DNA from 3 places in the Bacillus sp. JJ1521 genome. Region 1 is predicted to be linked to each of the others. Evidence: riboswitches for the same ligand, from Rfam matches in the RefSeq annotation. Region 1 holds a riboswitch; each other region holds the start of a gene.
What was found. A riboswitch is a leader RNA that binds a small molecule or an ion and turns the genes downstream of it on or off. The one in region 1 is predicted to bind S-adenosylmethionine.
Positions count from the first base shown of each region.

Region 2: it holds a riboswitch for S-adenosylmethionine, as region 1 does, so the genes downstream of both, mtnW (2,3-diketo-5-methylthiopentyl-1-phosphate enolase) here and metK (methionine adenosyltransferase) in region 1, are expected to answer to the same signal.
Region 3: it holds a riboswitch for S-adenosylmethionine, as region 1 does, so the genes downstream of both, V7147_RS15915 (methionine ABC transporter ATP-binding protein) here and metK (methionine adenosyltransferase) in region 1, are expected to answer to the same signal.

Region 1 covers NZ_JBALOX010000142.1:13,079-18,764, forward strand. The annotation lists gene metK (methionine adenosyltransferase) at 27-1,226, opposite strand; SAM riboswitch class I at 1,476-1,643, opposite strand; gene pckA (phosphoenolpyruvate carboxykinase (ATP)) at 1,929-3,518, shown strand; gene V7147_RS18335 (alpha/beta hydrolase family protein) at 3,548-4,348, opposite strand; gene V7147_RS18340 (ABC transporter substrate-binding protein) at 4,508-5,491, shown strand; partial or broken gene V7147_RS18345 (ABC transporter ATP-binding protein) at 5,661-5,686, shown strand, end outside.
Region 2 covers NZ_JBALOX010000105.1:3,410-10,809, forward strand. The annotation lists gene V7147_RS15195 (carbon-nitrogen family hydrolase) at 1-672, opposite strand, end outside; gene V7147_RS15200 (pyridoxal phosphate-dependent aminotransferase) at 760-1,890, shown strand; SAM riboswitch class I at 2,006-2,111, shown strand; gene mtnW (2,3-diketo-5-methylthiopentyl-1-phosphate enolase) at 2,178-3,416, shown strand; gene V7147_RS15210 (2-hydroxy-3-keto-5-methylthiopentenyl-1-phosphate phosphatase) at 3,419-4,081, shown strand; gene V7147_RS15215 (methylthioribulose 1-phosphate dehydratase) at 4,074-4,700, shown strand; gene V7147_RS15220 (1,2-dihydroxy-3-keto-5-methylthiopentene dioxygenase) at 4,725-5,267, shown strand; gene cbpA (cyclic di-AMP binding protein CbpA) at 5,448-6,077, shown strand; gene V7147_RS15230 (aspartyl-phosphate phosphatase Spo0E family protein) at 6,379-6,633, shown strand; gene V7147_RS15235 (MFS transporter) at 6,736-7,400, opposite strand, start outside.
Region 3 covers NZ_JBALOX010000115.1:631-12,154, forward strand. The annotation lists partial or broken gene V7147_RS15875 (class I fructose-bisphosphate aldolase) at 1-243, shown strand, start outside; gene V7147_RS15880 (xylulokinase) at 254-1,768, shown strand; gene V7147_RS15885 (2-hydroxyacid dehydrogenase) at 1,765-2,739, shown strand; gene V7147_RS15890 (glycerate kinase) at 2,832-2,990, shown strand; gene V7147_RS15895 (cytochrome ubiquinol oxidase subunit I) at 3,281-4,621, shown strand; gene V7147_RS15900 (cytochrome d ubiquinol oxidase subunit II) at 4,621-5,646, shown strand; gene cydS (cytochrome bd oxidase small subunit CydS) at 5,658-5,771, shown strand; gene V7147_RS15905 (APC family permease) at 5,894-7,285, opposite strand; gene V7147_RS15910 (HAD-IA family hydrolase) at 7,444-8,043, shown strand; SAM riboswitch class I at 8,214-8,315, shown strand; gene V7147_RS15915 (methionine ABC transporter ATP-binding protein) at 8,545-9,570, shown strand; gene V7147_RS15920 (methionine ABC transporter permease) at 9,560-10,222, shown strand; gene V7147_RS15925 (MetQ/NlpA family ABC transporter substrate-binding protein) at 10,250-11,122, shown strand; gene V7147_RS15930 (LLM class flavin-dependent oxidoreductase) at 11,178-11,524, shown strand, end outside.

The DNA.
Region 1 (5,686 bases):
CGCCAAACTGGCGAGCTTTTTCTATCTTATTTTGCAGCTTCTGCTTTAAGTGTTTCTGCTTTGTCTGTACGCTCCCATGGTAAATCTAGATCGTTTCTACCAAAATGACCATATGCAGCAGTTTGCTTATAAATTGGACGACGAAGATCCAACATATTAATAATTCCAGCTGGACGCAAATCAAAATGGTTTCGAACCAATTCAACAAGGACATCCTCAGATACTGTTCCAGTACCAAAAGTGTCAACAGAAATAGAAACTGGCTGCGCTACACCGATTGCATATGCAAGCTGTACTTCACATCTATCAGCCAATCCAGCAGCAACGATATTTTTTGCAACATAACGTGCAGCATATGCAGCAGAGCGGTCAACCTTAGTTGGATCCTTACCTGAGAATGCGCCACCGCCATGGCGTGCATAACCACCATACGTATCAACAATAATTTTACGGCCAGTTAAGCCAGCATCTCCTTGTGGTCCTCCAATTACGAAACGGCCAGTTGGATTAATAAAGTATTTCGTATTTTCATCAATTAGTTCACTTGGAACAACTGGATTGATGACATGTTCTTTCAGATTTCGTTGGATTTGTTCTAATGAGATTTCATGATGGTGCTGAGTCGAAATAACAATTGTATCAATACGAACAGGATTATTATTCTCATCATATTCAACGGTCACTTGCGTTTTTCCATCTGGACGCAAGTATGGAAGAATCTCATCTTTACGAACTTTTGTTAATCGGCGTGCAAGCTTATGAGCTAATGAAATCGGTAGAGGCATTAACTCTTTTGTTTCATTACAAGCATACCCGAACATTAAGCCTTGGTCCCCTGCACCAATTGCTTCGATTTGCTCGTCTGTCATTTGACCTTCACGAGCTTCTAACGCTTGGTCAACCCCCATCGCAATATCCGGAGATTGCTCATCGATTGATGTTAATACTGCACATGTTTCGTAGTCAAATCCGTATTTTGCACGAGTGTAACCAATTCCTTTAATCGTTTCACGGACAATCTTTGGGATATCTACATATGTAGATGTTGTAATTTCTCCCGCAACAAGTACAAGACCTGTTGTAACAGAAGTTTCACACGCTACGCGTGCATTTGCATCATTTGCTAAGATGGCATCTAAAATAGAATCTGAAATCTGGTCACAGATTTTATCTGGATGTCCTTCCGTAACAGACTCAGAAGTAAATAAACGGCGTCTTGTTGTCACAAACGCTTCCTCCTTTTTCGATTCAGAATTCAATTCACTTCAAATTCTGACATTCATTGATACGGTACTCATTCCCTTAGTATTGTTACCTTCACGATTTTCTATCCTATACTGATTAGTTATCTGTGGTGAACACATTTAAACGCTTAAGTAACATTATTAAAACCATGAATAGTTCCCATTAAAGAAATAAAAAAAACCTTCCTCTACTTTTTTGAGGAAAGGTTTTGTCATTTATCTCGCCTTTCACTCTTATCGATCAAGGTCATGCCTTGCTCAGGTTAGCACCTTATCACTTTTTATCAAACGGAAGACCTACCTATGTATAGGTTTCACAATCGCACATTTGATATGTAAAAAAAAGTAATGGTTGCCGGGTTTCATTGGGCCTGTCCCTCCGCCAGCTCGGGATAAGAGAGTATCCGTTCAAGGAATTATCATAACGCAGTCATCCATTTCGTGTCAACCAAAATTCGAAAAAAATGGATAAGGAAGTGTGTCATACTTTATTTCACAAAATAAACAAATTTCTATAAAGAATGGATTATAAAGGACCATTTTAGAAACTGTACGCACTTTTTAAAGATAGTTACGTAAAATACGTTAAATAGTATAGACTATTTTTATCAATGTGTTATACTAATTGTAAATTTTAGATTATTAAGAAATGAAAAATATAAAAAAGATAAAGGATGGTTTTACATGAATTCAGTTGAAGTTTCAAATGAGCAGCTATTAGAATTAGTGAATGGAAAAAATGCACTTCATAACCTATCTGTTCCTATTTTAGTTGAAAAAGTACTAGCTAGACAAGAGGGAATCCTTACTTCGACTGGGGCTGTACGTGCAACAACCGGGAAATACACAGGAAGATCACCAGAGGATAAATATATCGTTGAAGAAGCTTCTACTAAAGATAGGATTGATTGGGGTAAGGTAAACAAGCCAATTTCTGAAGCAGTTTTTGAAAACCTTTACGTAAAGGTGCTATCATACTTAAAAGAAAAAGATGAAATTTTTGTGTTTAATGGGTATGCAGGTGCTGATAAAAAAGTACGTATGCCAATCCAAGTGATAAACGAATATGCGTGGCATAATCTATTTTCACAACAAATGTTTGTTCGACCAACTGGCGATGATTTAAAAACACATCAACCTGAATTTACCGTAATTAGTGCACCAAATTTCAAAGCAGATCCTGAGGTAGACGGTACAAACTCGGAAACTTTCATTATTATTTCCTTTGAAAAACGAACTGTTTTAATCGGAGGAACTGAATATGCCGGTGAAATTAAAAAATCAATTTTCTCTGTGATGAACTATGTATTGCCTGAGCAAAATATTCTTTCCATGCACTGCTCCTCTAATGTCGGGCAAGAAGGAGATGTTGCGCTTTTCTTCGGTCTATCTGGAACAGGAAAAACAACTCTTTCTGCTGACCCAAAACGTCGTCTAATTGGGGATGACGAGCACGGTTGGGCTAGCTCAGGTGTGTTTAATATTGAGGGTGGCTGCTATGCGAAAACCATCAATCTATCACGTGAGAAGGAACCACAAATTTTTGATGCGATTCGCTTTGGTTCAGTTTTAGAAAATGTAATTGTTGATGAAGAATCAAGAATTGCAGATTATGATGACAATTCATTAACTGAAAATACAAGAGCCGCTTATCAAATTGATAATATTGATAATATTATTGTGCCTAGCATCGCTGGTCACCCAAATACAATCGTATTCCTTACAGCAGATGCTTTCGGTGTGCTCCCTCCTATTAGTAAACTAACAAAAGAACAAGCAATGTACCATTTCTTAAGTGGCTACACAAGTAAGCTTGCAGGAACAGAGCGTGGAGTTACATCACCAGAAGCAACATTCTCAACTTGCTTTGGCTCGCCTTTCCTTCCACTTGCTGCAACAGAGTATGCTGAAATGCTAGGAAGAAAAATTGACGAGCATAATGTTCAAGTATTTTTAGTTAATACAGGTTGGACTGGCGGAGAGTATGGTGTAGGAAGCCGCATGAAACTGTCTTACACAAGAGCAATGGTTCAAGCAGCTTTAGAAGGTGAACTAACTCATGCAGAAACAGTGAAAAATGATATTTTCGGCTTAGAAATTCCAATTCACATTCCAGGTGTTCCTGACGATGTGCTGCAACCTGCAAAAACATGGGCAGATCAAAGTACGTACTATGTAAAAGCAAAAGAATTGGCTGTAAAATTTAAAGAAAACTTTAAAAAGTTCTCCAATGTTCCAGATGAAATTGAATTATTGGGCGGACCAAGAATCTAATTTTAATCTTATAGGAAAAACTCGAGGAATCATCCCTCGAGTTTTTTTGTTTCCCTTGTCTTCATCCATTCCGTTAGCCGTCTCACTGTTTCCCGGTTGTCATATGGTGGAAAATAATGAGTGTATTGAGGAAAATACCAGCTTTCTAGCTCTTTTCCAAGTTCTCTTACTCTTTTTTCAAGTCGATAAGCGTGTTCGACAGATACATTTTCATCTTTTTCACCATGAATTATAAGTAGTGGAGCTTCCAGTTTTTCAATTTCATATAATGGAGTTCTCCACTTATAACGTTCCGGATATTTAGTTGGAGTTCCTCCGATGACCCGCTTCAACATCCTCCTCATATCATTTCGCTCCACATACGTTAAGCTTAAATCACTTACACCTGCCCATGAGACGACCGAACAAACTTGAGGTTGATGAATGGCGGTAAGGAGAGCCATCACCCCTCCCCGCGAGAAACCAAAGACATGAATGCGATTTGGATTCACTTTTTCATGATCTTCCAACACTTTTACCGCAGAGAAAGCATCATATCTATCTTGTCCTCCGAAATCCTCATTCCCCTCTCCCCCTTGATTGCCTCGATAAAAAGGTGCCATTACTACAAAGCCCTCCGAGGCAAATTGAACGATTCGACCAATTCGAACCTTACCTACATTTTTAATTCCACCGCGCAAATATAAAAAACCGTCGTATACTCCTTCTTCCTTTGGTTCAGCAAGATAGCCTTTTATTTTCAATCCTTTGCTCAAATATGTAATTAAATAAAGATCAATTTTAGAACTAGGTGACGGAAATCTCTGCTTTTCAATAATTGTGCCATCCACCATTTTCCCCATCCTCTCTACAACATTATTTTCGAAAACTTTATATAAACCCTTCTTTTAAAAAGAAAAAATAGGCATTCACACATTTTTGTAACGTTTCATAATCTATCTTAGAAATGACAAATGCAGACAGATCAACTGTCAAGGAGGAATGATTATATGCGTCGTTTATTTGCTAGCATTTTTGCATTATTGCTTATTATTCCATTAGCAGCTTGTAATAATGACCAAGTTCAAAAAATCAGAATTGCCGAGGTAACACGTTCTGTGTTTTACGCACCTCAGTATGTGGCCATTACAGAAGGATTTTTTGAAGAAGAGGGCTTAGAGATTGAATTAACAACCGTACCAGGTGGAGATAAAACAATGACCGCGTTAATCTCTGGTGGTGCCGATGTGGCCTTGGTTGGTTCTGAAACATCCATTTATGTGGAAGCACAAGGCTCAACCGACCCTGTTATTAACTTCGCAGCTCTTACCCAAACGGACGGTACGTTTTTAGTCGCTAGAGAAAATATTGAAAACTTTAGCTGGGACCAAATTAAAGATAGTACATTCCTTGGCCAACGTAAAGGTGGAATGCCTCAAATGGTTGGGGAATTTGTATTAAAGAAGCATGCTATTGACCCACAATTCGATTTAAATCTCATTCAAAACATTGATTTCGCAAATATTTCAAGTGCTTTTGCTTCTGGTACAGGTGAGTTCGTCCAATTATTTGAACCTACTGCTAGTTTATTTGAAAAAGAAGGTCGTGGCTATATTGTCGCTTCTTTCGGTGAAGAATCTGGCAAGGTACCATATACATCATTTATGACAAAGCAAAGCTTTATTGATGAGAACGGTGATGCTGTTGAGAAATTCACACGTGCCGTATATAAAGCACAACAATGGGTCGATTCACATAGCCCAGAAGAAATTGCAAAGTCCGTTCAAGAATTCTTCCCAGATACACCACTGGATTTAATCACATCATCAATTGAACGATACAAGAACCAAGGTTCATACGCTACAAACCCTGTTTTATCAGAAGAAGCCTGGAACAACCTACAGGACATAATGGATGAAGCTGGTGAATTACCGAAGAGAATTGACTACAGTACACTTGTTAACACAAGTATTGCAGAAAAAGTTTCAAAATAGGTTGTTCAAAAAGTGCGGTGAATATGACGCATCGAATTTCTGCGTTGGCTTGCTTCTCCGTTCCTCACGTATTAACTGCAGACGTTCCGGTACTCAAAGCTGCACCGCCTTGAAATTCTCGGTCCTCTTCATCCTCCTTTTTGAACACAAATTAATTAGGAGTGTTACTATGAGCTTTTTGTCAGTAAAAGATAT
Region 2 (7,400 bases), on a different contig from region 1:
AATAATAGTTCCCCATGGATCGATAATCATCGAATGTCCTGCAAACACATTATCAAGATTACTTCCAACACAGTTACAAGCAACGACATAGCATTGATTTTCAATCGCCCGACTTAGGAGTAAAGTGCGCCAATGCTCAAGCCGAGGGAGTGGCCATTCCGCAACCACGAATAAAATTTCTGCCCCACTTGTTGTATGCGCGCGAATCCATTCTGGGAAGCGAATATCGTAGCAAATGACTCCTGCAGCTGGTACATTTTCAATGGTGAAATCCCCTTTGGTTTCCCCAGCTTGTAAATACAAATGCTCATCCATGAGCTGGAATAGATGAAGCTTACTGTATTCACTGACCATTTCTCCTTCACGATTAAAGATAAACATCGTGTTTGTCACACCTTGTTCGGTCTTTTTGGCAATAGAGCCGGCTACTATATTAACTGAATATTGTTTTGCTACGTTTTTTATAAATGCTTTCGTTTCATCCCCGTTATCATCGGCAATTTCATCTAATCTTGTTAAGTCATATCCAGTTGACCAAAGCTCTGGTAGGATAATGATATCGGGTTCATCTTGAGCCATTGTTTTATCAATCTCTTTAGAAATTAGGTTAAAATTTTCTTGCGGTTTTCCGAATTGAATATCATACTGAATACATGCAATTTTTAGATTCATTTGGAGTCCTCCTGTGAAATGATACTTTACAAGTAACAATATATGATTATAGACTAGTATTTCAAGTATTTTGAAGAAGGTGTACACATGAAAAATTTCGAACAATCTGAAATCCTACAAAATTTACCGAAACAGTTCTTCGCTTCACTTGTTGCAAAGGTGAACAAAGTCGTTGCCGAGGGAAACGATGTCATAAATTTAGGGCAGGGAAATCCAGATCAGCCGAAATTTCATAAATATTCTCCGTTTCGCGGACATTCTTTCATGAAGAAAGCAGCAGCAGAATTTTATCAACGTGAATACGGTGTTGAACTGGATCCGGAAACGGAGGTCGCAATTCTATTTGGCGGGAAGGCTGGATTAGTTGAAATTCCACAATGCCTCTTAAATCCAGGGGATATAGCATTGGTACCAGATCCTGGTTACCCGGATTATTGGTCAGGTGTTGAACTTGCTCGCGCAGAAATGGCATATATGCCCTTAAAAGAGCAAAATGCTTTTTTACCTGATTACTCAGAAATTGATTCGGAGAAGCTTGAAAAAGCAAAAGTTATGTTTTTGAATTATCCCAATAATCCAACCGGAGCGGTGGCGACAAAAGAATTTTTTGAAGAAACAATCACTTTTGCAAAAGAGCATGAGATTTGTGTCGTCCATGATTTTGCATATGGTGCGATTGGATTTGAAGGGAAAAAACCAATTAGTTTCTTAGAAATGGATGGTGCTAAGGATATCGGGATTGAGATCTACACACAATCAAAGACATATAACATGGCGGGCTGGAGAGTTGGTTTTGCGGTTGGAAACCCGAGCGTAATTGAAGCCCTAAATCTAATTCAAGACCATATGTATGTTAGTTTGTTCAGTCCTATTCAAGCGGCAGCAGCGGCAGCGCTAACGGAGTCGCAGGAATGTGTGAAAGGACTAGTGGACAAGTACGAATCAAGACGTAACGCATTCATCAGTGCACTTAAAGACATTGGTTGGGACGTAAAAGCGCCTGCAGGCTCCTTTTTTGCTTGGCTACCAGTACCTGAAGGATATACATCTGTGAGCTTCGCAGATCTTTTACTAGAAAAAGCTCATGTTGCAGTTGCACCAGGAATCGGCTTCGGCGAATATGGTGACCGCTATGTCCGAGTTGGTCTTTTAACCGACGAAGAAAGATTGATTGAAGCCGCAAACCGGATTAAAAAGTTAAACTTGTTCAAAAGTTAAAAAACGTTTGACAAGAAAAAAAAATCCTGTCATAATCCTAATTAAATTCAGCTTCATATATAAATAATGGTTGAGCGAGTTTTAAAATGAGGCTCAACATCAAATAAAATCTATTTTCTTATTAAGAGCAGGCGGAGGGACTAGCCCAGTGAAGCCCGGCAACCGACTTACATTCGTAAGCACGGTGCTAATTCTTGCAGCGTTAAGCTGAGAGATAAGAAGATGTTAGTTTGCTAACCTCTTCTTAAATGAAGGGGTTTTTTATTTTTAGAAATGAGGGTTTAAACATGAGTGAAGTGATTGCTACATATTTGGTACATGACACGAGTGACAACTTCGAGAAAAAGGCTGAAGGTATCGCCCTTGGCTTAACGATCGGCTCTTGGACGAATTTACCAAAACTTGAGCAGGAACAACTAAAAAATCATAAGGGAAGAGTAGTAAGTGTTGAGCAAGTTGATGAGAACCAACGAGCAAGTCAATATCTAGGGAAGCAAGTAAAAAAAGGAATTATCAAAATTTCTTACCCAAGCGCAAATTTTAGTGCTGATCTACCAGCCATTTTAACGACTACCTTCGGGAAGCTTTCCCTTGATGGAGAGGTAAAATTACTAGATTTAGAGTTTTCAAATGAATTGAAAGCTTCATTTCCAGGACCAAAATTTGGGATGAGTGGAATCCGTGAAAAACTAGGAGTGTTTGATAGACCGCTAGTGATGAGCATTTTTAAAGGAGTAATCGGAAGAGATATTGAGTATCTAAAAGAGCAGCTTCGTGAACAGGCACTTGGTGGTGTCAATATCATCAAGGATGATGAAATCCTTTTTGAAAATCCTTTAACACCTTATGAAACTCGAATTATAGAAGGCAAAAAAGTGCTTGAGGACGTTTATACTGAAACCGGACATCGCGCCCTTTATGCTGTGAATTTAACCGGTCGAACATTTGAATTAAAGGAAAAAGCAAGGAAGGCAGTAGAGCTTGGAGCTGACTTATTATTGTTTAACGTATTTGCATATGGGCTTGATGTTCTTCAAAGCTTAGCAGAAGATCCGGAAATTTCAGTCCCGATTATGGCTCATCCAGCTGTAAGTGGAACGCTGACACCGTCCGAATTTTACGGGTTTTCAAACCAATTGCTGCTTGGAAAACTACTGAGATATGCAGGAGCAGACCTTGTCTTGTTCCCATCACCATATGGTAGTGTTGCACTTGAAAGAGAGCAAACCCTGGCGATAGCAGCTGAATTAACAAAACCAGATGAATCATTTAAAGCTTCGTTTCCGGTTCCATCCGCTGGGATTCATCCAGGCTTAGTGCCACTGCTCATTAATGATTTTGGAAAAGATAGTGTAATTAATGCAGGTGGTGGCGTTCACGGACATCCGGACGGTGCCATTGGTGGAGGAAAAGCCTTTAATGCGGCGGTCGAAGCAGTCCTTAAAGGGAAGACACTTGTCGAATTTGCACAAAATAGCCCAGAGCTTAAAACAGCAATTGAATTATGGGGATACAAAGAGGTATAGCGATGAACAAACCATTTATCTTCTGTGATTTTGATGGAACAATCACAAATACAGACAACATTATAGCCATTATGAAAAAATTTGCCCCACCAGAATGGGAGAAGATCAAGGATCAAGTGCTCTCACAGGAAATTCCGATCCAAAAGGGTGTAAGTAAAATGTTTTCTCTTTTACCTTCAGGTTGGAGGGGAGAGATTACCGATTACATCCTTAACCACGCTGAAATTCGAGATGGATTCAAAGAGTTTGTAGCTTTTACGAAGGAACAAGGAATTCCGCTTTACGTCGTAAGTGGAGGAATTGATTTTTTTGTTGAGCCATTGCTTGAAGGTCTCATTGCAAAAGAGCAAATTTACTGCAATAAATCGGATTTTTCGAATGAAAGAATTGATATTTTATGGCCATATACGTGTGATGCTGAGTGCACAAATGAGTGTGGCTGCTGTAAGCCAACCTTGATACGTAAGCTTTCAAATCAAGATGTTTATAAAATCGTGATTGGCGACTCGATTACCGACCTTCAGGCAGCAAAGCTTGCGGATAAGGTAATTGCAAGGGATTTCTTAATTGAAAAATGCGAAGAATTGGGAATTGAACATTCATCCTTTCATTCCTTCTTTGATGTCATTAAGATATTGAAAAAGGAGGTTTTGGCTAATGCTTAAGGTCAAGCAATGGACAGAGCTTGCGGATATAAAGGATGAACTCGCAAGTCGCGATTGGTTCATGGGGACAAGTGGAAATCTAGCAATCAAGGTATCCGATAATCCGACCACCTTCCTTGTAACTGCCAGTGGCAAGGATAAGAAAAAAAGAACCGATGAGGACTTTTTATTAGTAGATGGGGCGGGATTACCTGTTACTCCAACCCATTTAAAGCCCTCAGCAGAAACACTTTTACATGTTGAAATCTATAACAAAACAAATGGAGGCTGCAGCTTCCATGTTCATACCGTTGATAACAATGTCATTTCTGAATTATATGCCGATAAGGGCGAGGTAGTTTTCAAAGGTCAGGAAATTATTAAAGCGCTCGGATTATGGGAAGAAGATGCGGAAATACGAATTCCAATCATTAAAAATGACGCTGATATCCCGACACTTGCTCGAAACTTTAGTAAGCATGTGAACGGTGACTTTGGTGCAGTCCTTATTCGAAATCACGGCATCACAGTCTGGGCTAAAAATGCTTTTGATGCCAAAAAACATCTAGAGGCATATGAATTCCTTTTTAGCTATCATTTGAAATTATTAGCATTAAATCCTTTGCTAATAAGGGCTTAACATAAAAAATACGAGGTGGAGAAAATGGCAAATATTAAATTCCGTAATACAGGTGAAAGATTAGAAGGTCAAGAAAAGGTAGCAGAATTCCTACAAGAACAAGGTGTCCTTTATGAGCACTGGGACACTAGCAAACTACCTGCAGAATTAAGAGGAAACTGCAAAATCAATGATGAACAAAAAGAGCAAATCCTATCTATTTATGAAGAAGAAATCAAATCTCTTGGGGCACGTAATGGTTATCAAAAATGGGATGTTATTGCATTATCCGATGCAACTCCAAATCTGGATGAACTTTTAAAGAAATTTGAACAAGTACATGTTCACACAGAAGATGAAGTACGTGCAATCGTAGCTGGACATGGTATTTTTATTATTAAAGGAAGTGGCGACAATGGCTACTTTGATGTAGAGCTTGAAGCAGGTGATGTTATTTCTGTACCTGTTGAAACTCCACACTTCTTCACGCTTATGGATGACCGTGAAGTGGTTGCCGTACGTTTATTTATTGACCCAGCTGGTTGGGTGGCACATCCATTCAAAGATCCAGAATTTGCTCAAAACTAAATTGGGATGAAGGGACTTTGTGGAGATTTTCCATAAAGTCCTTTTTATATCAAAATATTGAGAATATTCTTTACATGTAACGGTAAATATGTTACATTTTTGTTCATTGGAATACATACTTTTCGTCGCATATAATAAAGGTGATAAAGAATTATTCTATATGATTGAGGAGTGGGGAAAATGAAAATTCGCTATAATTTTGTTCAAAAATCGGATGTAAAATATTGTGATGATAAATTTACCGTTCAACAGGCCCTTCAATTTTTAAATGAAACAGGCTTTCGCTCAGTGCCAGTATTATCAAAAGATGGCACAGGATTTGAAGGGTTAATTTATAAGGTTGATATTTTAGAGTATTTATATGAAAAAGATGGAGAAGCAAATGCGAAAATATCAACACTTGTTGAAAGCAAGGATGCATTCGTTTACGAGGAGGATTCATTTTTTAAGACATTTTTAACGATTCGACGCTTGCCGTTTATTGCGGTGTTAGATGCTGATAAAGAGTTTCAAGGGATCATCACACATGCTAATGTAATGGATGTACTTGAGGATTCTTTTGGTATGAAAACAGGTGGATATACGTTAACAATTGCCACTATTGAGCATAAAGGGGCAATCAAGGAACTTGTATCCCTCATTCGTGATATTAATATTGACGGCATGCTTACACTTGATAATGGTGAAAAATACCTCCGCCGAATTATTTTAAATCTACCAAGTTCACTTGGCGAGGAAAAAATAAAGAATATCAAACAGAAACTAGAAGCGAAGGAATTCCGCGTTACCCATATTGACCGAATTAAATAATTGTATTAGACCTATAGGAATACTACCTATAGGTTTTTTTAGTAAAACTTTTGTCGATTTATGTATTATTCATGTTGTCGAAAAGGATTGGTTTACTTAATGGAAGCGTTTACGTACACAATTTAGTAAAATTTTTTAAGAAAAAAATGTCTAATTTTGCGAATCTATTTACATAAATAGTAGATTTTGTAATAATTCATAGAGTAGCAACTCAAAATGCACCAAAGGTAGTATTGGTTAGCATACGTTAGTTGTATGCGGCGTTAGAATCTTCTAACGTGAGAATAAAGGAGTGGAAGTTTTGGAAACCAGTCGTGTTGATTACAAACAGATGCTATTAGACGAAATTAATAGAAAAAGAGAAGAAATGATCACAATCGCTAATAGTACGGGGTTTACAAGTAATGAAACAATTGAATGTAGTCAAGAACTTGATGAACTTATAAATATCTATCAACGAGCAGAAGCAGCAGAACGAAACCATTCACTTTTTCGTCAGTTTTTAAAGAGAGTCATGTTATTTTTCGCACTTCAAAAGGTCAGCTACAAATCATAAATGGTCAACTCAAACAATTCATCTAGGTGGATTGTTTATTTTTTTATGTTAATTAAGAGGAACTAAACAAAAAAAGGACGCAAAGCGCCCTCCCTAATCACATCATGCATTATTCCATTCATTCACCTTCTGATCAGATGGCAATAGGAAGGCTATACAACCGAGCAATGGAAGGAAGCCCATCATAATAATAGTAGGTGTCAATCCGATTGCATCAATGATCGAACCAATCGCAACACCACCGATTCCCCCCATACCAAAGGCAAGACCTACGGTTAACCCTGACATCATCCCGATTTTACCCGGCATCAGTTCTTGTGCGTACACAACAGTAACAGAGAAGCTTGATAATAGGATAAATCCAATTACTGTCACTAGCACGATCGCCATACGTGGTCCAACAAACGGCAAGATGAGGGCTAAAGGTGCTGTTCCCAATAGTGAAGCGAGAATAACGTTTCGTCTTCCAAATTTATCAGCAAGTGGTCCTCCAAAAAAGGTTCCTAGAGCACCAGATGCTAAAAATAGGAAAATATAAATCTGTGATTGTGAAATAGTATATCCATATTTTTCAATGACATAAAAAGAGTAAAAGTTTGTGATGCTTGACATATACCATGTGCGCGCAAAAATGAATAGGACAATTATAATTAATGCTAGTTTAATAGCTTTCATGTTTCGTGGTGCAGCGGAAATAGCTTTCTTCACCTTTTTTTGAATCTTAACTGTTTTAAGGGTACGAGCATACCAGCCTGCGATATACACAA
Region 3 (11,524 bases), on a different contig from region 1:
CCTGCTAAAGTGGTTGTTGCAGGCGGAGACAAAGGAAATAACATTGAAGATTATTTTAAAATGGTATACGACGTAATCGATGCGGGTGGTACTGGTATCACGTTTGGTAGAATTGTATGGAACAATCCCAATCCTACAGCTGTTGTACAATCTTTCAAACATATCATTCACGAGAATGGTACAGTAAAAGAAGCTGTTGAATTATACAATGAGTTAATTAACGAGCCAATACCTAATAGATAAGGTGATTAATATGTCTCACGTAATTGGAATTGATATTGGAACAAGTGGAGTAAAAGTGGCTGCAATGAATAAAGAAGGGGTATGGGGATACTTAGAGTATCAACCATACTCTCTTCTATTTCCAAGGGATGGATGGGTTGAAATAGATGTAAACGAAGTTTGGGAGATTGTACAGAACAACCTAGCGAAAGTTTGGAATAGGGTTAAGGCTGAAGGAAGTGTAGATGCAATTTCTCTTTCTACATTTTGTAATTCCTCCGTTTTTATGGATTCAGATGGAAATGCATTATACAACGGAATTATGTATTTGGATCAAAGAAGTAAAAAGGAGGCAGAATGGATAAATGCAGCCATAGGCAAAGAACGGATCTTCCAAATTACCGGAAATCGATTAGAACTTGGGATGTATACAGTTACAACTCACTTGTGGTTTAAGAATAATGAGCCCAATCTATATGAAAAAACATTTAAATGGGGCTCCCTCTCTACTTTTATCCTTCATAAACTGACAGGTGAGTTTGTAATGGATTGGACCCAGGCTTCCTTTTCGGGTTTATTCGACATAAATAGCTATGAATGGTCTCGAGAGATTTGTGAAGAAATCGGAATAAGTCTAGGAAAATTACCTACAGTGTGTGATCCAAGCTTGGTAATTGGTAATTTGATTGATACTAATTTAGAAGGACAACGAGTGCCAATCGTAGCGGGAGCAGCCGATACGGCTTGTTCTGCCCTTGCACTTGACGTTCAACCCAATACTATTTTTGAGTCAGTAGGGACCTCAAATGTTTTAACTGTTTGTTCGGACAATACTCTTGCGTTGGACAACAGGTTTTTAAACAGATGCCATGTTATCAAGGGTAGATGGCTATCCCATGGAGCAATGTCTTTTCCTGGTGCTGCTATACAATGGTTTTATGAACGTTTTTTAAAACCAGAAGGGTATCAAATTGAAATATTGAATGAATTTGCAAACAAATCTCCGATTGGATCAAACGGTGTGTATTTCTTGCCGTATATGCAGGGTGAGCGATCCCCAATTTGGGATCCAAATGCCAGAGGAAGTTTTATAGGAATCGATTTGAATACTTCAAAAGAGGATATGTATCGCTCAATATTAGAAGGTTGCTCCTTTGGCTTAAAACAAATCTATGAAATTATTGAAACTAAATATAAAATTGCCCCAATGAGTATTCAGTCAATTGGAGGTGGTTCCAAGAACAGGGCATGGTCCCAAATAAAAGCAAATGTATTAAACAAAACGTTTGAACACAAAAATATTCCGGAAACTGCAGTTTTAGGTGCATGCCTCATAGCTGGAAAAGCTATTGGTTATTTTTTATCTTATGAAGAAGCAACTTCTGTGATTTCAAATGAAACCATTGGTTGGATTACACCGGAAGAAAATCAAGTGAGTGCTTATCACCAGCTTTATAAAGTTCATAACAATATGTATCCTGCCCTTAAACCTTTTTTCTCGCAATGTGCCGAGATAAGCCAAGAAAGATTGGAGGTAAAGCATTGAAGACAAAAGTATATATAACCCGAAAGCTCCCAGAAGCAATAGTTAGTCAATTATCGGAACGCTTCGAAGTTAGAATGTATCAGGAAGAGGATTCAATTGTCCCAAGAGATATTTTATTAAAAGAAGTAAAGGATGTTGATGGGCTAATATGCCTATTAACCGATAAAATTGATCAAGAAGTATTTGATGAAGCTATGAATCTAAAGGTTGTTGCAAATATTGCAGTAGGTTATAACAATATTGACGTAAATGCTGCTGCCCAAAAGGGAATCGTTGTTACTAACACCCCAGGAGTTTTAACTGAAGCAACAGCAGATTTGACATTTGCTCTATTAATGGCCACTGCAAGAAGAGTACCTGAAGCATCCAACTATTTAAGACGTGGAGAATGGGGCGCTTGGTCCCTTATGCAGATGACTGGTCAGGAAATTTACGGAGCGACCATTGGAATTATTGGACTTGGAAGAATAGCTGAAGCTCTAGTAAAGAGGACTAAAGGATTCAATATGCGAGTCATTTATTATAACCGGACACGTAAAGTCGACAAAGAAGCTGAATTAGGTATTGAATATTGCGATCTGCATTCACTGCTGCAGCAATCTGACTTTGTTTCCATTCTTATACCATATAGTCCGGAGGTTCATCATTTTATTGGTAAAAACGAATTACAGCTAATGAAAAAAAACGCCATTCTTATTAATACTGCCAGAGGTGGAATTGTCGATGAAGTGGAGTTATATGACGCATTAGTCAAAGGAAAGATTTGGGGAGCAGGTCTAGACGTTTTTGAAGAGGAACCAGTACCAGTAGATCATCCTCTATTAACCTTACCTAATGTTGTTACTTTACCCCATGTTGGAAGTTCAACAGTAAAAACAAGACTTGAGATGGCCAATTTAGCGGTTGAAAATATTATCAATGTATTAGATGGAAAAAAGCCACTTACGCCAGTTAGTATTCCAATTGAATAGTCTATATTTCAAGGGATTTTTCAGAGGATAAGTCCCTTTTTTGATTTTTGTTATAATCCACACCAAAAATCATTGTTTGAGGGGTTGAATTTATGAAGATTGTAATAGCTCCTGACTCATTTAAAGGAAGTTTAAGCGCAACTGAGGCAGCTCTTTCAATAGAAAAGGGTATTCTTAAGGTCTTCCCAGAGTCAGAAACATTCTGGATTCCTTTAGGGGAATGTGGAGAACGTTTAAAAATCAGAATATGATTTAGATCGAATTAATGAATGACCTATAAAAGTGTTGGGAAAAACTAACATTTATGTGGGTCTTTTTGTTTTTAGTAAAGATTTGGTCAAAATTCCGACAAGAATGAATGTAATATTTAACATAACTTGACGTTCAATTATAAAAGAATGGGCATAATGCACTTGAAGGAGCGAATCATCAATGTATAAAAAACAAGAAAAGTGGCTCATTTACTTAAGTTTCAGTGTAGCATTCATCATGCTTCTCTCTATTTTGGGCAGGTTATTCAATTAGCTAAGGGGGACTTATTTTGGTTAATGAGTCAGCAGTGTTTTGGAGTCGAGTACTAACTGAACTCACATTATCCTTTCATATTATTTATGCCACAATCGGGGTCGGAATCCCATTAATGATTATGATTGCACAGTGGGTCGGGTATAAGAATAATGATGAGCATTACATATTGTTGGCAAGACGTTGGGCGAGAGGGTTTGTTATTACCGTTGCAGTAGGGGTTGTTACAGGTACTGCTATCGGATTACAGTTGTCACTATTATGGCCGAACTTTATGAGCTTAGCCGGACAAGTCATTGCTTTACCCTTATTTATGGAAACATTTGCGTTCTTTTTTGAGGCAATCTTTTTAGGAATCTATCTGTATACTTGGGATCGATTCGATAGTCAGAAGAAGCATATGCTGCTTCTCGTTCCAGTTGCCGTTGGGGCATCAATGTCAGCGGTTTTTATTACCATCGTAAATGCGTTTATGAATGCTCCTCAAGGTTTTGAAATGTTAAATGGAGAGTTAGTAAACATTCAGCCACTAGTTGCAATGTTTAACCCAGCAATGCCAACAAAAGTGGCACATGTGTTAGTTACGGCTTACATGACATCGGCTTTTATACTCGCATCTATTGCGGCTTTCCGGTTAATTAAAGGTTCAGACCATATTTATCATAAAAAAGCACTTTATTTATTAATGAAGTTAGGTCTGATTTTCTCAATTGTTACAGCCGTCATAGGCGACTTTTCGGGCAAATATTTAGCAGAATATCAGCCGGAAAAATTAGCAGCGGCTGAATGGCATTTTGAAACAGAAGAGGGCGCGCCACTTATAATGTTTGGTGTACTTGATGATGGAGAGATAAAGTATGAGATTCGTATACCATATGCATTAAGTATTTTAGCACATAGCAATCCTACTGCAGATGTAATTGGATTAAATGAATTCCCTGAAGATGAAATTCCGCCTCTCTATATTCATTATCTATTTGATACGATGGTATCGATTGGGATGTTACTGGTGCTTGTTTCAGCTGTGTATGTGGTTGGAAAGTCGCGAGGATGGTCATTTATAAAAAGTAAATGGTTCAGGTGGGTTGTGGTTACTGGAGGTCCATTATCTGTTATTGCCATTGAAGCAGGTTGGTGGCTAGCGGAAGTTGGAAGACAACCATGGATTTTAAGAGGATTGATGCGAACAGAAGAGGGCGCTACAACAAGTGATAATGTAGATTTAATGCTCCTGCTCTTCTGTATTTTATATATGGTGTTAGCTTTTGGAAGTGTCATCGTATTAAGGCGAATGTTCCGTTCGAATCCGATTGAAAAAGAAATTGAAGATCGTGAATTTGAAAGAGGTGAAGCATAATGAACCTTGAGATAGTAGGATTAACCGTACTATGGACTTTTTTATTTGGCTATGTCATTGTTGCTTCAATCGATTTTGGCGCAGGCTTTTTTAATGCTTATAGTTTATTAACGAATCGTTCCCACATTTTAACGAAAATTATAAAACGCTACTTATCACCTGTTTGGGAAGTCACAAACGTATTCTTAGTATTTTTCTTTGTAGGAATTGTTGGCTTTTTCCCACAAACGGCCTTTTATTATGGAACGATCCTTTTAGTTCCTGTGAGTATTTCTGTCATTTTATTGGCTATTCGTGGTTCTTATTATGCTTTTGAATCTTATGGATCTGCAGGACATAAAGGGTATGCATTTGCTTATGGAGTTTCGGGATTGTTAATTCCTGCTTCTTTTTCAGTAGTTCTTACACTATCGGAAGGTGGCTTTGTTGAAATGGTGAATGGCCAACCCGAACTCGATTACTGGGCGTTATACACGAGTCCCCTTTCGTGGAGTATTGTTTTATTAAGTGTAACAGCGGTTCTTTATATTTCAGCTGTATTTTTAACTTGGTATGCATGGAGAGCAAAGGACATAGAAGCAAGTAATTTAATGAGGAAATATGCATTAATTTGGGCTGTTCCTTTAATCATAACAGCAATTGGAATCATTATTGAGATGCGTGGACACAATGAAATGCACTTTGAAAGTATGGTGGGTTTGTGGCCTCTATTCGCGGTTTCTGGAATACTTTTTTTATTCACGGTATGGTTAGTCTGGCAAAAACGAAACTTTGGCCTGGCTGTTATCTTGTTAATTTTTCAATTTGCCTTTGCCTTCTATGCTTATGGATTTTCACACTATCCATATTTGTTATATCCACATTTAACAATCCATGCTAGTTTTACAAATCACGAAATGGCGATTGCTTTAGTGATTGTTTTCGTTCTCGGTTTATGTTTATTGATTCCTTCACTTTATCTATTGCTCCATCTATTTTTATTCAATAAGGACTATGTGACAGGTAGACGGGACGATCATGTATAGGAGAGATGAAAATGAATGATTTTATGATATTTGTGGCACCGTTTATGATGGTGGTTCTATCAATTATTATAACGTTTATAGTGGCACCTTTGGATAAGGAAGTGAGAGAAGATAAGAAAGATTAATTTTCGGGTGGAATGATCTAAACGGAGTAAGAGGATTATACAAGGACGTATAGTTCGCCCTCTTTATATCAAAAAAATAAGCTTACGGGGATATAACAACGTAAGCTCACTTTTTGTATTTTTTATTCTTTATTCATTAAGCTATGGTTTTTACCATAAGCAAAGTAGAAAAGTAATCCGAATACAAACCAAACTGCGCTTGCAATCCATGTAAAGACAGAAAGCTGAGTCATTAAAAATAAACATAATAAGAACGAGATAATTGGTAAGATTGGAAAGAATGGTACTTTAAAACCACTGGATGGTATACTCTTGTTTTTTCTTAAGTAAATAACTCCGATTGAAACGATTGTAAATGCAAGTAATGTGCCCATGTTTACTAGTTCTGCTAGCTTAGATAACGGAATGAAGCCGGCACAAAAAGCGACAAGTGCGGCAAATACCCATGTGTTTTTAACGGGCGTTTTATATTTTTTACTAAGTTCATACATACTTTTCGGCAGCAATCCATCTCGGCCAAACGCATAAAGAAGTCTAGTTCCCCCATATGACATAACAAGTATAACGGTCATCATTCCGACAACTGCACCAAGTGAGATAACGCCAGCCACCCAATCTTGATGAACCATCTGCATTACGAAGCTAACAGGATCACTTACATTTAGGTCTGTGTATGAAACCATCCCAGTTAAAACAAGCGAAACAGTTACATAAAGAATTGTACAAATCAATAATGATCCAATAATACCTATGGGCATATTACGTTGTGGGTTCTTTACCTCTTCGGCAGCTGACGAAACAGCGTCAAATCCAAGATAAGCAAAGAAAACTAGGGCTGCCCCACTAATAACGCCATTCATTCCAAAGGGCATAACTGGTTGCCAATTAGCAGGCTCAACATAAAAAATGCCTACTCCTATAAATAAAAGAATAACCCCTACTTTGATAAATACCATGATCATATTAACCTTCGTAGATTCTCTAATTCCACGCGTTAATAAAAAGGCTGTTACCAAAATAATGGCGATCGCTGGTACATTTACATAAGTTCCATCTACTGGATTAAAGGAACCAGAGATCGCCTTTGGAATGGTTATATTAAAACCCTCTAACAAAGCACTTAAATAAGCTGACCAACCAGTTGCAACCGCCGCAACTGCTAAGCCATATTCTAACAGTAAAGCCCATCCAACTAACCAAGCGACCAATTCTCCAAATACAATGTACACATACGTATATGCACTACCCGTAACCGGTATGGATGAAGAAAATTCTGAATAACACATAGCGGCGAATGCACAGACAATGGCAGCTATAATAAAGGAAAAAATGATACCTGGTCCAGCGTGTCCCGCAGCGACAGTCCCAGGAAGGATGAATATACCTGTTCCGACAATAGCACCTACTCCTAACAGCATTAGGTCAAAAGCCCCTAACGTTTGCTGAAGCTGGATACCGCCCTTTTTTCCGAGTAATTCCCTGAGATCTTTTTTCCTGAATAATACATCTTTCATACTGAACCCTCATTTTTTTAAAATATGTAAAAATTCTATAGGTTTATTAATTAAAGGTCAACCGCTTTTGTCGAATTACCAATATTTTTGTCGAAAATTGAGAGGTTTATAAAAAATCTATTAGCTTTCTTTTTATAAGTATCTTTCTTTATAATAGAATGAATTATGTAAAAGAGAGAGGGATTCACATTAATATTCTATGGGATTTTGACGGAACATTGTTTAACACCTATCCAGCACTGGTCAAGGGTTTTATTCATCTAAGCGGCAGGGAACTGGATCCGAAGGAAGTACTAAAGTGGCTCAAGGTCAACTCGAAAGTGGCGTTTCAGCATTATGAAATTGAAGAAAGTCAGCGCGAGGAATACATCAAATTATACAATCAGTATTCCTTTGATAGCCATCCGTTTGAACATTTAGAAGAGGTTTTGCAAATTGCAGATGATAATTTTATTGTCACGCATCGCGACAAGGAGTCTACACTTTACCTTCTGGAAAAATTTAAGTTATTACATTACTTTAAGGTGGTTGTTTCGGTCGAGGAGGAGGGCTTTTCCCGAAAACCACATGCTGCTTCATATCAACATGTAATTAAGGATCATCCGATTGATCTAGTGATTGGCGATCGCGAACTGGATTTAATTCCAGCCAGAGAATTAGGAATCAAAACCGTTGCCTTTGAAAATCCAGATATTGAGGCCGATTTTCACATTGATAATTATGCTGACTTCGGAACGAAGGTTCTTCCTTATCTTTAAAAAAGGTCATTTTTTATAAGGATTCGGCTGAAAAAGGGACCACTACAATGCTTATTCGTATCAAAATATACTTGTATCCTAAATAAACAATAAAAAGAATTTATAAAAATCTTATTGACAGTCAAAGACATTCCATGTAAATTATTAATTACAATTAAATTATTAGTGAATTCTTATCCAGAGAGGTGGAGGGACTGGCCCTTTGAAGCCTCGGCAACAGACTATTAGGTACTGTGCCAAATCCAGCAAGCATAGAGCTTGAAAGATAGGAAGAGACGATTAAATGTTACATTTAAACCCTCTTCTGTAGTGAAGGGGGTTTTATTTTTTTTCGATATAAAAAGAGATGTTTACTAACTAAAACCGATTCTCAAAAATATTTCTATATAAAATAAAAAAGTATGCCGATTAGACAACTAAAGGTATCTTTATCCAATGCATCTTTACATGATGTTGGATAAAGGTGCCTTTTTTGTTTATTTCTGAAAGGAGGATTTTAAGTTGATTAAGTTTGAGGAAGTAAATAAAGTATTTGGTTTGCAAGGGAAGGAGGTTCAAGCGTTAAAAGATGTTTCTTTAACTATTTCAAAAGGAGAAATCTTTGGGGTGGTTGGATTTAGTGGGGCTGGGAAAAGTACATTGCTCCGACTTGTTAATTTACTTGAACGCCCAACTTCAGGGAGAGTGCTGGTTAACGAATCAGAAATATCTAGTCTCTCTCAAGTTGAGCTACGGAAGCTGAGAAGGAAAATCGGTATGATCTTTCAATCTTTTAATCTTTTCAACTCGCGTACTGTATATGGAAATATCGCTTATCCATTAAAACTTGCGAAGTTGCCAAAAGAACAAATTGATAACCGTGTTAAAGAATTACTTCAGTTTGTAGGTTTGCAAGATAAGTCAGAGCAATATCCGGAGCAACTCTCGGGCGGACAAAAGCAAAGAGTCGGCATTGCAAGAGCGCTTGCTACTTCACCAGACATTTTGATTTGTGATGAAGCAACTTCTGCGTTGGATCCTGAAACAACAGGAGAAATCCTTCAATTATTACGTAAGGTTAATGAGGAGTATAATATTACCATTTTGCTGATTACTCATGAAATGCACGTTATCCGAAGTATTTGTCATCGAGTGGCTGTGATGGAAAATGGGTCGGTGATTGAAGAAGGCAATGTCTATGATATATTTTCAAACCCACAATCCAAGACGACGAAAAATTTTATCAGTTCTGTGTTAAACGATAAGCTTTCTAGCAAACTCTTAGGGAAATTACGTAATAACCATTCAGGAAACTTGTATCGAGTGATTTTTACAGGTGGGGCTTCAAGTCAGCCAATCCTGTCAAGAGTAACGAGAAAGCATGGGATTGATTTCAATATTATATACGGCAGTATTAATGAGTTACAGGATCAATTATTTGGTAGTTTAATTGTTGAATTTCAAGGCTCTGATCCTCTCATTCAGCAAGTAATCACTGAACTTGAGCAAATTGTTGAAGTAAGGGAGGTGATAAACCATGAGAGTTGATTGGAGTACATTTTGGCCCCGTATTGTGGAAGCAACTGGAGAAACGATTTTGATGGTAATCTTTACGTTAATTTTCTCAAGCATTATTGGTATAGCGATGGGAGTGCTCTTTTTTGTCACACGTAAGGGGAACATATTGGAAAATAAATATATATTTCTCGTACTTAACTTATTAGTGAATATTGTTCGTCCAATCCCTTTTATTATTTTGCTTGTTGCACTTAGTCCCTTAACTCGGGCAGTAATGGGCACTACGATTGGAACGGCAGCGGCTATTTTCCCTATGACGATAGCTGCATGCTTTGCGGTTGCTAGGATAGTAGAGAGTAATCTTGTTTCGATTGAACCGGGAATTATTGAAGCTGCACAGGCTATGGGTGCAAGCCCGATAAGAATAATTTTTGGCGTACTTATACCTGAAACATTAGGTCCACTTATTCTCGGTCTCACCTTTGTTACTGTGGGGCTTGTTGATTTCTCAGCAATGGCTGGAACAGTTGGAGGTGGTGGATTAGGTGACCTTGCCATGACATATGGGTACCAGAGATTTGATACATCGGTAATGATTGTCACAGTTATTGTTTTAATAATACTCGTTCAAATCGCACAGTTTTCTGGGAACTTTTTATCTAGATTCTTTTTACGAAGATAACATTTAAAAAAAGGGAGAGTTTTGTAAATGAAAAAGCGATTACTTTTATTCGTATCTATGGTGGTTTTTATTTCAATACTTGCAGCGTGCAATGTTACATCCGGAAAATCCAATGAGGTAGTAAAGATCGGTGTAACAGGTGCTGATGGACCTTATTGGAAGCTTATAGAAGAAAAAGCAAATGAAAAAGGGATCACAATTGAGTTAGTTGAGTTTTCGGATTACATTCAACCTAATAATGCTTTAGCAAATGGAGAGATTGACATGAATTCTTTCCAACATATTGCATTTCTAGGTCCAGCCAATGTAGAGAATGGTTTTACTATTGTTCCGATTGCTTCGACGACTATTAACCCAACAGGGATTTATTCTGAAAAATACAAGAATATATCAGACATACCAGAGGGTTCACAAATAACAATTTCAAACGACCCTGCAAACCTTGGAAGAGGCTTACTTTTATTAGAAGCTGCGGGACTAATTGAGCTAAAAGATGGAGTTGGTATATACGGAACTCTAGATGATATTGCGAAGAACCCGAAAAAACTAGAAATCGTCCCAGTCGTTTCTCAACAAACTGCACAGGCACTAAAGGATGTTGCCGCATCTCTAATAAATAATGGGATTGCAGGTCAAGCAGGGTTGAATTTTAAAGATTCACTATTATATGACGATCCAGAAAGTGAACAAGCACGACCATATGTTAATGTCTTTGCTGTACGCGAAGAGGATAAGGACAATGAAACATACAAAACGATCGCAAAGCTATACCAGGAAGCTGACGTTAAAGAGGCTGTCATAAAGGAAACGAACGGAGGAAGTATTGTCGTTGATATCCCTGCGGAAGATCTTCAAAAGACATTAAAGAAGTTAGAAGAAAGCATTAAGAAAAGCCAATAATTGAGTGGAATTGGATATTTATAGATTTATGAATCTACTAAAAGGAAGTGGACAAATGGCAAAACAAATCCGATTAAATGCATTTGACATGACGAGCGCTATGCATAATTCACATGGACTTTGGAAGCACCCAAATAGTGAGAGACATCTTCGATACAAGGATTTAGACTATTGGATAGACTTAGCAAAATTATTGGAACGAGGGAAGTTTGATGCCGTATTTTTTGCAGATGTGCTAGGTATTTATGATGTTTATCAGCAAAGTAAAGATCCGTCCATTCGAGACGGAGTTCAAGTGCCGTTGAATGATCCGGCTTTTGTTGTTCCAGCGATGGCAAGTGTAACTGAACATCTTTCTTTTGCAGTGACGGTAAGTACTACTTATGAGCATCCTTTTGGCCA